DNA from 3 places in the Oceanimonas sp. CAM02 genome. Region 3 is predicted to be linked to each of the others. Evidence: predicted binding sites of a transcription regulator. Region 3 holds the regulator's gene; each other region holds the start of a gene.
What was found. The regulator LexA, encoded in region 3, represses DNA repair genes until DNA is damaged. The targets are predictions, from matches to a motif close to ANCTGTNTNNNNANACAGNT.

Region 1: a site for LexA is predicted at 1,552-1,571, ahead of R0I78_RS06115 (DUF4250 domain-containing protein). Genes of this name have one in related genera too.
Region 2: a site for LexA is predicted at 1,802-1,821, ahead of astB (N-succinylarginine dihydrolase). Genes of this name have one in related genera too.

What each region holds. Positions count from the first base shown of each region.
Region 1 is NZ_JAWJBK010000021.1:30,787-34,066, forward strand. It holds gene R0I78_RS06105 (YjiH family protein) at 1-396, opposite strand, end outside; gene R0I78_RS06110 (thiopurine S-methyltransferase) at 618-1,271, opposite strand; gene R0I78_RS06115 (DUF4250 domain-containing protein) at 1,339-1,539, opposite strand; gene R0I78_RS06120 (cell division inhibitor) at 1,642-2,025, shown strand; gene hemH (ferrochelatase) at 2,101-3,069, opposite strand; gene adk (adenylate kinase) at 3,139-3,280, opposite strand, start outside.
Region 2 is NZ_JAWJBK010000030.1:28,940-32,219, forward strand. It holds gene sohB (protease SohB) at 1-272, shown strand, start outside; gene astB (N-succinylarginine dihydrolase) at 321-1,655, opposite strand; gene topA (type I DNA topoisomerase) at 1,992-3,280, shown strand, end outside.
Region 3 is NZ_JAWJBK010000035.1:21,468-24,747, forward strand. It holds gene ctaD (cytochrome c oxidase subunit I) at 1-89, opposite strand, end outside; gene coxB (cytochrome c oxidase subunit II) at 107-1,249, opposite strand; gene lexA (transcriptional repressor LexA) at 1,472-2,086, opposite strand; gene ubiA (4-hydroxybenzoate octaprenyltransferase) at 2,287-3,159, opposite strand; gene R0I78_RS13015 (chorismate--pyruvate lyase family protein) at 3,156-3,280, opposite strand, start outside.

The sequences.
Region 1 (3,280 bases), on a different contig from region 3:
CACCAGACCGCCGGTATCACCGCTGTAAAGCAGCTGCGGGCCCACCTGAAACTGCACCAGCAGCACAAAAACAGCGCCCAGCAGCCGGCTTAGCAACCAGACCGGACGCACATTGAACAAGGTGTTCAGAAAGGCACTATTCAGGACACGGGCAGGCTTGACTAGGGTAACAAACAGAGTGAGCAGAGCAGAAAATACAATCAGACCGGTGACCACAGCCGGCAACTGATCCGCCAGCGCGCCCTGCACGCTTTGGGCCAGCACCGCTATCATGATGGTGATGTCGCCCTGCCAGGCTACCGGCGTCATAAACAGCAAAATACCTGCCAGGGACGGCAGCAAAAACATCAGCCAGTTGCGTATGCCACCACTCTGGCCCGCCAGCGTTTTTTCCATGAATACTCCTTGCCATGTTGCTATGCAAACGGCAACCAATGCATAAAAAGACCAACATTTGCGCATAATACCGCACAGGATTAAGCGCGTAATGAATAGTTATTTTACAGATAAAGATTTCATGCTGAAAGCACACATCGGAATATTACACTAATAAAAACGCCAAAACGGGCTCTCAATCCCATTCTGTTAACCTGATCGCACACTGAATTAACAACTACTTAGCGCCGAGTAAGCAAAAAACACAGTTCATCAAAATAGCTGCATTCACCTGAGGCCACCCGTCTGTGCTGAGCACCGGCAGAGGTATGCTCCAGCAGTGTTACCTCGAACAGTGACTCAAACAAAGCACGCACCTCAGCCTCGGGCACCGAAAACGGCGGAGTTTGATCGTCACGGGCGTCGTGCTTCACCGTAACCATCAGTACCCGGCCGCCTCTCTCCATCAGTTGTGCCAACTGCTCGGCATAAGCGGGTCGCATGTCGGGTGGCAGAGCAATCAGGGCAGCTCTGTCGTAGGCCAGTTTAAACTGCAGCCCAAGTTCACTGGCCTTGAAAAAGTCGCCTTCATACAGGCTGAACGGCCCCTGCTGCCAGCATAAAAACGGTCCTTCTTCTTTACAGGAGGGCGTTAAACCCGTTTCAGCAAAAAAGTCTTTTACCGCCAGCGGCGACAGCTCAAAGCCGGCCACCGCATGGCCCTGCTCTGCCAGCCAGCGCATATCCAGACTTTTACCGCACAGCGGCACCAGCACTTCATTACCAGCCTCGGCATCGGTGTGCTCCCAGCATTGTTGCAGGTGGGCATTAATGTCACTTTGGTGAAAGCCGATGCGGGCGGCTTGCCAGCGCTCGTGCCAGAAATTTGCGTCCATTGTGTTCTCCTGCCAATAAAAAACCGGACTATGTCAGTCCGGTGTCGTGAGTTCAAGCAACAGCCGCTTATTTGCAGGCACCCCGAAACTGATTGCTGTGGCTGTCGTAACGATAGCCAATCTGGGCCATGCGCGCCGCCAGCCAGCCACCGTCCAGTTCATAGCGTGACAAGAGTGCATCCAGGCTGTCGCATTCTATACGCAGCTTCTCATTGACTATGCTCAGCACCATATGAATATCCATGCGTTCCAGTTGGGTTTTATCCATTGCACCCTCCACAACTGTAAATTTATACAGTTAAATATTGACCAAAGCGCCCCGCACGAATACTGTATATATAAACAGTAAAGCAACAGGCAGGGGCGAACCATGATGAACCTTTCATTAACCCGCAATCAGGCAGCACACAGCCGTACTTCTTCACGCAGTTGTGTCACCCACTCCACAGCCTCTCAGGCGGGCGAGCTGTCCCGGCTGGTGGCCCTCAGCCAGACCAGCACCGGCTGGATTGTGATTGCCAATGCACCCGGCCGGCTGTGCCGTAAAACCCTGGCTGCCACTGGCCTGAACCCTGCCCGCGTTATTGATGCCCGGCAGCTGAATGCCGCTCAGCTACAACGCGCGCTGGCCAGTCCTGCCATTGCCGCCGTGGTATGCTGGCAAGAGCAAGATGGAGCCTTTTTGCGCAACCGGCAAGCCAGCGGACGCCTTTTTGTGATCGGGCCGGCAGTGCCAGCCAGCCCGCTGCACTGAACCTTCGGCCCATAAAAAAAACCGGCGTTGCTATTAAAGCAACGCCGGTTTTTCAGGTTTTGCCCCCTGTCTGGCTTACACCAGCTCGCGGCGCACCAGATCCATCAGCATGCGAATATGGGCCGGATTGTCGTTCAGGGCCGGAATATAATGATATTGCTCGCCGCCTGCCTTGAGAAAAATCTCCTTGTTCTCACCGGCAATCTCTTCCAGGGTTTCCAGACAATCTGCCGAAAATGCCGGGCAGATCACATCCAGCTTTTTAATGCCTTCTTTCGGCAGCTTTTCCATGGTTTTGTCAGTGTAAGGCTGCAGCCATTCTTCCCGGCCAAAGCGGGACTGAAAGGTAGTACGCCACTGGTGGGGCTCCAGCCCCAGCTCTGCGGCCAGCAGCTCTGACGTGCGATGACACTGCTGTCCGTAAGGGTCACCTTCGTTTTCAAAGCGCTTGGGAATACCATGGTAAGACAACAGCAGCATGTCGCCGCGGCCATGTTGCTCCCAGTGACTGCGCACCGAATCAGCCAGCGCCGAGATATAACCACTGAAATCATGGTAGTCGTGCACAAAACGCAGCGCAGGCACCAGCCGCTCTTTTTTCATCAGTTTGGCCCAGCTGTCAAACACAGAGGCCGTGGTACTGACTGAATATTGCGGATACAGGGGCAAGACTATCACTTTGCCTACGCCCTGCTCTTTCAGCTGTTGCCAGGCCGACTCAATGGACGGCTCGCCGTAGCTCATGCCCAGCGCCACCGGCATGTCGATCCCTTCATCTTGCAGTGCCTGTTGCAAACCCGCCTGCTGACGCTTGCTCACCACCATCAGTGGTGAGCCTTCCGGCCACCAGATACCCTGATACAATTTGGCAACCTTGGGCGAGCGGAACGGCAGAATAATGCCATGCAATAACGGACACCAGAGTGAACGGGGTAAATCCACTACCCGGTAATCGTGCAGAAACTCACTGAGAAAGGCCTTTACCGCCGCCGAGGTTGGCGCGGAAGGCGTGCCCAGATTCACCAGTAAAACGCCTGCTTTCACCTTGTTACCTGCCTTTTATCAACAACAAAAAGCCGGACCTTAACAGGTCCGGCTTATATCATAAAAGCGTTATGCCAAAATGTCAGTCAGCTCGCGGCTTACCGCTTCAACAGACTGGGTACCGTCTACCTTATGGTGTTTGGTACGACCGGCGTCGGCTTCTTGTTTGTAATAATCGATAAGCGGAGCCGTTTGCTCATGATACACCGCC
Region 2 (3,280 bases), on a different contig from region 3:
CCTTTATTGCCGACAACCGTCCCAAGCTGGATCTGGATCGGGTGGCGACCGGCGAACACTGGCTGGCCAGCGATGCCCAGGCACTGGGGCTGGTGGACTCATTGCAAACCAGCAGCGATTACCTGCTGGCGCAAAGTAGCGATAAACGCATTATCAGTCTGAACTTTAAGCCCAAACAAAGCCTGAAGGACAAGTTTGGCAAGGCGGCAGAAATGGGTGTCAGCCGGGCACTGATGAAGCTCTATGAGGCGGGGCAGCGGCCCTTCAGCTGATTTAATTCAGGGAATAGGGATTAGTGGCCATTCCCTATTCCCTGCAGTTTACCGTTGAAACGGGTACACGGATCCCAGTTCAAGAATTTGGGTGAGTTCATCCAGAGCCGCGCGGGATTCCTCCAGCAGCGCCGGATCGCGCAGATCGTTCGGGTGCAGCCTGTCGCGGTAATGGCGCTGTACCCAGCCGGTAAGGCGGCCATACAGGCGATCATTCATCAGGCAGGCGGGATTTACCGCATTCAGCTGGGCCCGGTTCATGGCCACCCGCAGGCGCAGGCAGGCAGGGCCGCCCCCGTTTTGCATGCTTTGTTTTACGTCCATAAAGCGCACTTCCCGTATGGGGGTATTCATGGCCAGCAACCGCTTAAGATAGGCGTTTACGCTGGGCGTGCCGGCGCACTCTGTGGGCGCAATCAGCGCCATATGGCCTGGCTTCAGGGTAACCAGCTGCGTATTGAACAGGTAGCTTTTTACCGCATCTGCCACCGGCACCTCGTCATTTTTTACTTCAATAAAATGCAGCTCAGTATCGGGCAGTTTGCGCCGCACTTCTGCCTGCATGCCCTGAGTATCAAGAAAAGCCTGCTGATGGTAAAACAGCACATTGCCGTTACCCACGGCAATGACGTCATTATGAAACACACCCTGATCAATCACTGCAGGGTTTTGCTGAATAAAAACCGTCTTGCACTCACTCAGCCCATGCAGGCGGGCCACGGCCCGTGAGGCTTCCAGTGTCTGGCGGGCAGGAAAGCGGCGCGGTGCCGGTGCCCCGGGCTGATGGGCCCGGCGGCCATAGACAAATAGTTCAAGCCCGTGGCCCTGCTCATTATGCAGCCGGGTGTGGTTTGCAGCGCCTTCGTCACCGAAGTCGTCATGGGCGGGCAGGGCCTGGTGATGACAAAAATGGGCTTCGTCGGCAAACACACTGCGCAATATACGGCCAGTCACCTCATGCTCAATGGAGCGGTGAAACTTGTTAACCAGATTGGCAGGAGTAAAGTGCACGCGGCCATCAAGTGTATCGGCACCGGGTGAAACGGTGGCGGCGTTGGCGGTCCACATGGCTGATGCGGAGCTGCAGGCCGCCAGCAAATGGGGGGCCTCACGAAAGGCGCTGTCCAGTACTTGTGCATCAGTGCCGGCAAAGCCCAGCCGGCGCAGTGTGTCTGTGTCGGGGCGGGCCTGCGGAGCCAGCACTCCCTGCACCAGCCCCATGTCGGCCAGGGCCTTCATTTTGCTCAGTCCCTGCAGGGCGGCCTCCCGCGGATGCGACATGCTTTTAGCATGACGATTGGATGCCACATTACCCCATGAAAGTCCGGCATAGTTATGAGTGGGACCTACCAGACCATCGAAGTTCGCTTCCTGTTCAATCATGATAATCTCCTTGAAATCCTGGCGTTGACCAATAAAAGATGCTGCGCACTGCCATTATATTTAGATTTTTATCAAGGTTGTAACTCAAATGTGACAAAGCCACCAGGGGCAGGAATAATGATGCATAAAAAGCGGGCGAACAGGCGACCTGAATAAAAAAGCAGTTGATTCCTGTCTCTATGAGGGCGTTAATAAATAAATATAAATTCACTGAATTTTTTTCAGGCCCGCGCCCGGCTGGTTTGCTTTTTATGACGATATCACTTATACAGCCGTCATTACCGTGCCACAGACCCGCCCGACCGGGGCCGAACCTTAAGGATTTTAACGCGCTTTATGAGCAAATCTCTCGTTATTGTGGAATCGCCCGCCAAAGCCAAGACCATCAACAAGTACCTGGGCAGGAACTATGTGGTCAAATCCAGTGTCGGCCATGTTCGGGACTTGCCGACCGCCGGTTCAGCCAATGGTAAAAAGCCGGCCGCGCGCAAAACCGATACCAAAAGTCTGAGCCCGGAAGAAAAGGCCCGACTGAAAAAGGAAAAGGATCACAAGGCGCTGATCGCCCGTATGGGGGTTGATCCTGAGCACGGCTGGCAGGCCAACTATCAGGTATTGCCGGGTAAGGAAAAGGTGGTCAATGAGCTTCAGGCACTGGCCGAAAAGGCTGACACCATCTACCTTGCAACGGATTTGGACCGCGAAGGAGAAGCCATTGCCTGGCACCTGAAGGAGCTGATTGGTGGTGATGACAGCCGCTTCAAGCGGGTGGTGTTCAATGAGATCACCAAATCTGCCATTCAGGATGCTTTCAGCCAGCCGTCGGAGCTGAACCTGAACCGGGTAAATGCTCAGCAGGCCCGTCGTTTTCTCGATCGGGTCGTGGGCTATATGGTATCGCCACTGTTGTGGAAAAAGGTTGCCAGAGGCTTGTCGGCCGGCCGGGTGCAGTCGGTAGCGGTGCGGCTGATTGTGGAAAAAGAACGGGAAATCAAGGCTTTTGTGCCTGAAGAATACTGGGATATTCAGGCTGCGCTGAGCAATGAACAAAAGCTGGCGTTGTCCATGATGGTCGCCAAATACCAGGGCAAGGAGTTTCGGCCCACCAATGAGGCCGACGCCATGGCAGCGGTGGATGCGCTGCGTGCGGGTACCTTTACCGTGGCCAGCCGGGAAGACAGACCCACCCAGAGCAAGCCGCCGGCCCCCTTTATTACGTCAACTTTGCAGCAGGCAGCCAGCACTCGGCTAAGCTACGGTGTCAAGCGCACCATGATGCTGGCCCAGCGCCTGTATGAAGCCGGTTACATCACCTATATGCGTACCGACTCCACCAACCTGAGTCAGGAAGCGGTGGCCTCGGTGCGTGATTTTATTGAGCAGCAGCACGGCAGGGATTATCTGCCCGAGTCACCCAATGTCTACGGTGCCAAGGCTAACGCCCAGGAAGCCCACGAAGCCATTCGTCCGTCCGACGTCACTCTGTCTGCGGAGCAGCTCGATGGCATGGAGGCTGATGCCAAGCGACTTTACGATCTTATCTGGCGTCAGTTTGTGGCCTGTCAGATGACGCCGGCGAAATACGACAGCAGCACCATTACGGTCACCTCCGGTGACTATGAGCT
Region 3 (3,280 bases):
GTAAACAGCCAGCGGCCTATGCCCCTGGCGGGGCCGTGATGATGTTCATCACCAGTGAGGTGAATGTCGGCGGTTTCCGTGCGATCCATCTGTGTCATGCTGCCCCCTATTGTCCCTGCCGGGCCTGATCAATGTCTTTGGGCTGCACCAAGTCACCGGTGTTGTTGCCCCAGGCGTTACGCTCATAGGTGATGACCGCTGCCAGCTCTTTCAGCGTCAGCTGTTTGTCAAAGCTCTGCATGGCGGTACCGGCCTTGCCGTACAGCACTATATCTATATGGGCGGCGCGGTCGTTCAGCACCAGCTCACTGCTCTTGAGCGCCGGAAACACACCGGGCAGGCCGGTGCCGCCGGGCTGATGACAGGCGGCGCAGGCTTTCTGATATACCTGTTCACCCAGGGTCATCAATTCTTCCATGCTCATTTCCATGCCCAGCAGATCCTGCTCGGCAGCTTTAGCCTCGGCCTGCTCGGTTTTCAGCTGAGCCAGCCAGCCGTCAAACTCTTCCGGCGCGCGGGCATCAACGACGATAGGCATAAAGCCGTGATCCTTGCCGCACAGCTCGGCGCACTGGCCGCGATAAAGGCCGGGCTCATTGATGCGGGTCCAGGCTTCATTAATAAAACCGGGCACGGCGTCCTTTTTTACCGCAAAAGCAGGCATCCACCAGGAGTGGATTACGTCGTCGGAGGTGATCAGAAAACGCACCTTGCGATCCGTGGGCAGCACCAGGGGCTGATCCACTTCCAGCAGGTAATTTTCGCCCTTGTTGATTTGCCCCTGAATCTGCTCGGGCATGGTGGCCAGCAGGCTGTAGAACTCGACGCCTTCATTAAAATATTTGTAGTGCCATTTCCATTGGGAGCCGGTGATCTGGACGGTGAGATCCGACTCGGACGCGTCTTCCATGGCCACCAGGGTTTTGGTGGCGGGCACTGCCATGGCGATAAGAATAACGAAGGGAATAAGGGTCCAGAGAATTTCGACCCTGGTGCTTTCGTGAAACTGGGCCGCCCGGGCCCCTTTGGATTTGCGGTGATGGATCATGGCCCAGAACATAATGCCGAACACCACCAGGCCAATAACGGCGCAAATGGCCAGAATGGTCATGTGCAGCCCGTATACCTGCTGGCTGATATCGGTGACCCCTTCGGTCATGTTAAGGCGTGTTTGCGCTTGTGCAGGCATAACGGCCAGTAATGGCCACAGCGGCAGAATAGGCTTCACGTGCACCCCCAATTGTTTCATCCTGTAAACCGGAGTACTCGGCGGTTTTACCCAAATGACTACATGCTTCCATTCGGTGTTTTAAGTAAAGCAGCAGTTAAGAAAATGTAAAATGTAAAAGCGGAGATTGGGGATTGGGGATTGGGGATTGGGGATTGGGGATTGGGGATTGGGGATTGGGGATTGGGGATTGGGGATTGGCAGGCCATGATGAGACAGCGGCCTGCCGAATCAAGAAGCGGCTCAGAAGTCGCCGTTGCGAATCACGCCTACGGCCAGGCCTTCAATAATCAGTTCCTGAGTGCGCAGATCTACTTCAATGGGTGAGAGCTCTTCATTTTCGGGCAACAGGCTGACCTTGTTGCCCTTGCGCTGAAAGCGCTTTACGGTGACTTCGTCGTCGAGGCGGGCCACTACTACCTGGCCGTTGCGGGCTTCCTGCACCTTGTGCACTGCCAGCAGATCGCCGTCCATAATGCCGATGTTTTTCATGCTCATGCCCTGCACCCGCAGCAGAAAGTCGGCCGACGGATGAAACAGGCCCGGATCGAGCTGATAGTGGCTTTCTATGTGTTGCTGCGCCAGTATGGGTTCGCCGGCGGCCACCCGGCCAATCAGCGGCAGGCCCGGCTCTTGCTCTGCTTCTTCACCGGCGAGACGAATGCCCCGTGACGTGCCGGGCATCATTTCAATCACGCCCTTTTTGGCCAGGGCCTTGAGGTGTTCTTCGGCGGCATTGGCAGACTTGAACCCCAGCACCTTGGCGATTTCCACTCGGGTGGGTGGCATGCCGGTTTGCTGAATATGATCCTTGATGATGTCCAGCACCTGAGACTGGCGGGGAGTTAGGGCTTTCATGATGAGACCTGTCTGTTTATACAGTTAACTGTCAGTATATCCAGTAATCAGCACAGAGCAAGCCCCGCAGTGCGAAGCGGCAGTGCGGTTCCACTCCGCCGACACGCTACAAGACCTTCGAAAATGCCATCCATGGCGTTTTATGGTCGGCTACGGCAAGCCCCACTGCCACTTCGAGCAAAATCAAAGTCCCGCTTTATTTACCACAGTGCCAGTACCAGGCCGGCGAAGATGGCCATGCCGGCGTGGTTGTTGTTAAGAAAGGCGCGAAAGCAGGGCATGCGCTCCCGGTCGCGGATCAGCCGTTGCTGATACACAAACAGGCCGGCGGCAACCAGCAAGCCCCAGTAAAAGGGCGCGCCCAGTTCAAAGGTCCGGCCGGCGGCAACCAGCAGAAAAAGGGTGGCCAGCTGCAGCAGGCCCACTATGAGCTTGTCGTGCCGGCCAAATAGAATGGCGGTGGATTTAACGCCAATTTTGAGGTCGTCGTCTCTGTCTACCATGGCATACATGGTGTCGTAGGCAATGGTCCAGGTGAGGTTGGCGGCAAACAGCAACCAGAGCCCGGCGGGCAGCTCATTGCTGGCAGCGGCAAAGGCCATGGGAATGGCCCAGGAAAAAGCAATGCCCAGAAACAGCTGGGGCAGATGGGTGTAGCGCTTCATAAAGGGATAGAGCGCCGCCCAGAACAAGCCGGCAAAGGCCAGTCCTATGGTAAACAGGTTGGTGGTGAGCACCAGCACAAAGGAGATGCCCACCAGCAGAGCAAAAAAGCTCAAGGCCTGGCGCTCGGTCAGCTCTCCCGAAGGCAGCGGCCGGGCATGAGTGCGTTTTACATGGCCGTCGATATGCCGGTCGGCATAGTCGTTGATCACACAGCCGGCAGAGCGCATGGAAAAAACGCCCGCTACAAACACGACAAGCAGCCAGAGTGAGGGCATGCCTTCGGCGGCTATCCACAGCGCCCACAGAGTGGGCCACAGCAGCAGCAGGGTACCGATGGGCTTGTCGAGACGGGCCAGCGCCATATAGGCGCGCCAGCGCGGGCGGGAAGAAGACGTCAGGGTGGTCATACTAAATCCTGATAAGGGGCCGAATTCGGCAAAAACAGTTCGGTTACCAGCACGCTGGCCTGGCCGGTGCTGAGGGCGGAGCGACGGGCCCAGGGCATGGTGGCCGGCTCGGTGGCGGCCA